2 regions of the Ruminococcus sp. D54t1_190329_F1 genome follow, and region 2 is predicted to be linked to the other one. Evidence: riboswitches for the same ligand, from Rfam matches in the RefSeq annotation. Region 2 holds a riboswitch; the other holds the start of a gene.
The links. A riboswitch is a leader RNA that binds a small molecule or an ion and turns the genes downstream of it on or off. The one in region 2 is predicted to bind cobalamin.
Positions count from the first base shown of each region.

Region 1: linked by a shared signal. The riboswitch ahead of I2D69_RS08550 (ABC transporter substrate-binding protein) and the one ahead of I2D69_RS17755 (sirohydrochlorin cobaltochelatase) in region 2 are both predicted to bind cobalamin.

Region 1 is NZ_JADNDC010000015.1:25,812-28,975, reverse strand. Features, by position in the region: gene I2D69_RS08555 (iron ABC transporter permease) at 1-533, opposite strand, end outside; gene I2D69_RS08550 (ABC transporter substrate-binding protein) at 569-1,660, opposite strand; cobalamin riboswitch at 1,762-1,950, opposite strand; gene I2D69_RS08545 (sirohydrochlorin cobaltochelatase) at 2,021-2,809, opposite strand; gene I2D69_RS08540 (inositol monophosphatase family protein) at 2,950-3,164, shown strand, end outside.
Region 2 is NZ_JADNDC010000052.1:2,523-5,686, forward strand. Features, by position in the region: gene I2D69_RS17745 (heavy metal translocating P-type ATPase) at 1-480, opposite strand, end outside; gene I2D69_RS17750 (metal-sensing transcriptional repressor) at 580-963, opposite strand; partial or broken gene I2D69_RS21275 (DUF6783 domain-containing protein) at 1,125-1,289, opposite strand; cobalamin riboswitch at 1,400-1,576, shown strand; gene I2D69_RS17755 (sirohydrochlorin cobaltochelatase) at 1,780-3,084, shown strand.

The DNA of each region.
Region 1 (3,164 bases), on a different contig from region 2:
GCAGAACAGACTGCGCTGATTGCCATTCCTGCAAGAATCAGCTTCGCCGATGTTGCTTTGCCTCCCATATTGGCAATTGCAATAACCGCAAAGGATGTGAGCATGGCTCCTATAAATGCGCAAAGCCCTACGGAGTTTCCTCCAAGGAAGCTGCCGATTCCAAGCATGATCGCCAGAGTTGCCCCGAAAGAAGCACCAGAAGAAATTCCAAGTACATAAGGATCTGCCAAAGGATTCTGCACAATTGCCTGCATGACCACGCCACACACAGAAAGAGCCATACCTACCGCCAGTGCCAGAAGAACCCTTGGAAGCCGGATCAGCCATACAACATCATGAATGGCCCCCTCAGAGTAGGAGGCCATACTTTTTATGTGGAATATTTTGTACAGAATCACGCTGTATACATCTTTCAATGACAGATCTGCATTTCCAAATGTAACAGCTGCCAGAATGGAAAAAACCAGAAATGCGGCAAGTCCCACAAGAGCTGTTGCATAGATAGATGAACGAAAAATTTTCTCTTTTTTCACTGTTTTTTCCTCAATATATCCATTCCACAATCCAATTAATCAATTGCAACATCTGGATATAATCCCTTAGCAAATGTTTCCACTCCGTCCTGGGTACGGGTTGCACTTGCGTACATTTCGCTGAGCATAATTGGATATACACGGCCATTCTTTACTGCGTCAAGGCTCTGGAGGGCTTCATCATCCTGGATCACGGCCATCTGGCTTTCCAGAACACTCTGTGGATCGTCACCTGCATATGGCATGTATACCACAAAGATCACATCCGGGTTTGCTGCAATAATGTCCTCTTTTCCAACGGTAGAAGCATCTGGATTTGCAAGAGTTGCACCTAACTTGGTTACCATATCTCCTCCGAGACTGCTTGCGCCATAGTTTGTAATGTCCTCACCAAGTGGCTCAAGAACCATTACTGTAGGTTTCTCTTCTACATCTTTTGTTGCCTCAAGTGTGTTGTCAATTACAGCTTTGATATCGTCAACAATTGCTTCTGCCTTATCCTGTACGTCAAAAATCTTACCAAGGTTCAGAATATCTGTATATTCATTTTCCAGTGTTCTCTCACCGCCTGGACGGGTATTAGAGTTATAATAAGTGTTGCAGCCTTTATCGATCCAGTTGGTTACATTTCCAAGGTTCTTATCAGAAAACAGGGAACTCCAGGAAAGGATCATATCTGGCTCCAGCATAGTGACAGTTTCAAGGGATGGGGTAAATTCATCAAGATAATTTGTTTTAGAAAATGCTTCTTTCAGATCATCCGGAACTTCGTTGTCAAGACCTGCAGTTGCAACAAGGCGGTCCTCAAGTCCAAGTGCCAGCATTGTCTCAATGCTGCCCTGATATACTGCGATAACCTTTTCCGGTGCTTTTTCATAGATGGTTTCGATCTCGTTTCCATCGTAATCATAGGTGGTGATGGTTAAAGGATACTCGGTTCTGGTCTCACCCTCAGAAGCATCCTCTTCCTCGGAAGCATCTGCAGTCTCTTCGGCCGGCTGGTTATCCTCTTTGATGGTCTCAGAGTCTGCACGCTCTGCTGCATATACTGCAGGCGCTGCGGACATGGTCATAGCAGCAGCCATCATCATAGCCATGATTCTTGTAGTTAAAACTTTGTTTTTCATTTCTTTTCCTCTCTTTTCGTTTGTTTTCGTAACCGAAAAGATGGGGCTTCAAAAAGCGTCACTACTACCCGTGACTTAAAAGGCACTTTTTACGGAAGCTCCTCTTCTTACCTTCGTCAAGCAGGTTTCCTGACTCGCAGGTAGTAACAGCATGGCTTCCCTTCTCACGCATATACGCAATGGTTTTCATAAGCCAGCCTTCCTGTATACAGTGGCCGCAACCGTTCAGGCGTTGCACCTGATTCCCTCTCACAGCGAAATCGCCGTTCACTTAACTGGTATTCAATTACTTCAACAGTCTAGCATATCTCTTCTTTAAAAACAACAATATTATTACCAATTTGCAAATTTTTTGGTCAATTATCTGGCAGTTTTTATATGCTCTACAAACAGCCTCCGAATGCTTTCGTATTCGCCAAGACCCTTCAAAACAGTTTCTACTTTATAGCCTTTCGCTCCGATCACATTTTTCCAGGAATCCGCTTCCTCCCCTGCCATATCATTCTTGGCATGGTCACCTGCCACGATCATAAATGGTGCGATCACAACTTTCTTGGCATCGCTTTTCTCCAGCTGGTTCAAAGCCTGGTCAATTTCCGGATAACCCTCTACGGTTGCCACGATCACATTTTCATATCCCATATCTTTGAATCTGTAATCAAGAGCGGCATAAACCGTATTTGCATAATGCTCTGTTCCATGACCCATAAGCACAAGTGCAGTCTTCTTATCCTGAATTACAGGAAATACATCTGTAATTGTTTTTACCACATATGCATTGTCTTCTTCTGTGGTAAGCAGCGGATTGCCGAATTTCACAGACTGGAAGTGATTAGCAGCTGCAAGAACGTCTGCTTTCATAAGATCGTTCTCCACTCCATTCATTACGTGAGTTGGCTGAACGATCACCTCTTCGATTCCGTCCTGTGCCATGCGCTCCATAGCTTCTTTCACGTTATCATAATGAATGTGATCCCGTTTTTCAATCTTCGCCAGGATCATCTTGCTTGTCCAGGCACGATAAATCCTGTACTGGGGAAAAGCGGCTCCAATTGTCTCTTCAATTGCGTCAATAGTCACTTTTCTGGTATCCTCATGGCTGGTTCCAAAGCTTACCACAAGAATTGCTTTCTTGGTGAGATTACCCATTCTCTTACCTCCATAGTTTTATTTTTACACTGTAATTATAAGGTAAAAATAAATTTTTTCAACTCAATTTTTAATAGCTTTAGCGTCTTGTCCTTCCTTTTTATTTATGGTAAATTTTACCTTGGAGGTGTTACTTTTATATGAATAAAGAAAATCAGTCTAAGATCATAGAACTTGTAAGACAGACAAAGCCACTGATCTTTCAGGAAATGACACATGAAAAGGTTACAGAAAAAGGAGCTGCAGATTACGTCACAAACGTAGATGTAGCTGTGCAGAAGTATCTGAAAGAGGCGCTTGGAAATGAATTTCCGGATATCGCACTGATTGCCGAAGAGAAAGAGAACCTTGGGCT
Region 2 (3,164 bases):
GTTCGGAGAGCGGTGCCACAGACTCCTGAAGCCGCTGATGAAAAATTTCTGATTGATGACCATGACGATTCCTGCAAGAAGCAGCTGTACAAGTCCCATGGCGATATGGTTGCCATCAAACCAGGCTGGCAGCGGCCATCCCCACATCATGTGTCCCATGGAAAAGTACATCAGCACCAGAAGAAAACCTACTGAGGCAATAAGTCGTTTCCTGAGGAGTGGCGTTTCGTGATCTTCCAGGGCTTTCTCAGCATCAGAAACGGGTTCCTTCTGGCCGGAAGCACCCTTCAGGCTGCAGCCGTATCCGGCTTCTTCTACAGCTGAGACAATGGCAGAGGCTGAGGCAGTTCCTTCCACTCCCATGGAATTGGTAAGCAGGCTTACGGAGCAGGAAGTAACTCCCGGAACCTTGTTTACCGCTTTTTCCACACGGGCGCTGCAGGCTGCACAGCTCATGCCGGTGACGTTGTATTGTTCCATAATAAATTCCTCCTTCGAATACAGTGTTTCGATACCAACGGACTGCTCTGCGCATTCGTACCTCCGCAGGCAGGTACACATTCGGAATACGCTGGTATCTCACTTCATTAGCTTCTGCAAAGTTGCAACCAGCTCATCAATGGTTTCGTCTTTACCATCACGGATATCTCTTGCCACACAGGTTCGGATATGATTGGCGAGAAGTTCCTTATTAAATGCATTCACAGCGGCATTTACAGCTGCTGACTGAATAAGAATATCGTTGCAGTAAGCGTCATTCTCCAGCATTCCTATAATCCCCCTTATCTGGCCTTCAATACGTTTCAGACGGTTTACCAGCTTCCTGCGCTCTGCTTCGGAACGATCGGTGTGCTTGGTACAACAGCAGGAACAGACCTTCTTGGTAGGTTCCTGGCTGGAAAGAGTTGCAGGATCGGCTGCGGTGTGGCTGCAGCAGGATTCGGATTTATAATCAGCTGTCATAGGCGGACTCCTTTCCTTATATACCCCGCCAGGGTATGTATTTGATGAAACCAATATATACCCTGGCGGGGTATTTGTCAATAAGTAATTCACAGAAAACCTGAGAATTGCGGCGCGAAACCATGCGAAAGCATGATTTCTGTGCATCGCGAAGCGTGTTGCTATGAACGGAGTGAATAGTAATCTGTTTGAAAAATTATTCCCGCAATCTGCACGCCCCACTTTGCGGTATATTTCTTCCGAATTTGTTTGCGTAGCCAGCTACGGCGTCTTCATGCTACGGTGCCCTCATCCGGACGAAATCTCCCACAAATTGTGCCGCACATCTTGCGGAACGCATTTTCTAAATACACTATAGTTCATAGAAAATACATAAAAAGTTCATAAAAAATATATAATAATATGGTACATATTAAATATCCGAGTCGAATATGTATAATGGTTATAGCGCAAAGGTTGCATCATAAACATGATGCGCAAAAGAGAATCCGGTGAGAGTCCGGAACGATGCCGTCACTGTGTAAGGGAGCTGCTTCAGAGCCCACTGGGAAACCGGGAAGGGGGAGCAGTGTTGACCGAAGTCAGGAGAACTGCCTTTGCGTGGAATCTTAGGTCTGCGGTACACAGAACTTGTATTCTCATAACGATACATGAATATTTCCTGAATGTTTTTTGGAAGAAAAGTGTGTATATGAGAATGTGTGCAGTCGCAGAAAATGCGGCTGTTTTTATGCAATGGGAGATTGGTGATAGATTTCCCATAGGATTCTTTATACGTGATTCTATCCGGAAATACAAAAAAAAGAGGAAAAAGAAATGAAAAGAAAATCTTTATTAGCAATCCTTCTTGCAGCTTCTATGGCAGCAAGCATGACAGCAGCAACAGCAACTGTTGCATTTGCAGAGACAGAGGAAGCAGCAGAGGAGACAACAGACGATGCTGAGACAGCTGATGATGCTGAGGCAGCTGACGATGCTGAAGCAGCTGATGATGCTGAGACAACAGACGATGCAGAAGCAGCTGATGACACTGCAGATGCAGATAAGGAAGCGGCTGATAAAGTAGCAGCACTTATCGATGCTATTTATGTTCAGGAGAGAACAGATGATACAGATGAGCAGTGCAAGGAAGCTAAAGAAGCATGGGATGCCCTTACAGATGCTCAGAAAGAGCTTGTAGAGGGAGAAGAGGCCAGCCCAGAGTATTTCGGACGTGATACAGGTGATGCTTCCAAGGATGATCCTCGTAATCAGGACGAGATCGGTGAGAATGAGCTTCTTGTAGTAAGCTTTGGTACATCCTTTAACGACAGCCGTGCAGAGGATATTAAGGGAATCGAGGATGCTCTTGCAGAAGCATTCCCGGATTGGTCTGTAAGAAGAGCATTTACCGCTCAGATCATTATCAACCATGTACAGGCAAGAGATGATGAGAAGATTGATAACATGCAGCAGGCACTTGACCGTGCAGTAGCAAACGGTGTTAAGAATCTTGTAGTTCAGCCTACACATCTTATGCATGGTGCTGAGTACGATGAGATGGTAGAAGCTATTGATGCTTACAAAGATAAATTTGAATCTGTAGCAATCGCTGAACCAATGCTTGGTGAGGTTGGCGATGACGCTACCGTTATCAACGATGACAAAGCTGCTGTTGCTCAGGCAATCACAGATGAAGCTGTAAAAGAAGCTGGATATGACAGCATGGAAGCAGCTGCAGAAGATGGAACCGCATTTGTATTCATGGGACATGGTACTTCCCATACAGCAAACGTTACATATGACCAGATGCAGACCCAGATGGAGAAACTTGGATTCACAAACGCATTCATCGGTACTGTAGAAGGTGAGCCAGAGGATACAGCTTGTGATGAAGTTATCAATAAAGTAAAAGATGCCGGATTCAAGAAAGTAATTCTTCGTCCGCTTATGGTTGTTGCTGGTGACCATGCAAACAATGATATGGCTGGTGATGATGACGATTCCTGGAAGAGCATGTTCGAGGCCTCTGGAGATTTCGATGAGATTGACTGCCAGATCGAAGGTCTTGGAAGAATTGACGCTGTTGAGCAGCTTTATGTAGCTCATACTCAGGCAGCTATTGATTCCATCGCGAAATAATTATTCTGGTATAAATTGTTATTGCAACAGAACAAAAGCAGCTGCTCCTACACTGTGGGGCAGCTGTTTGAGTAATAAAA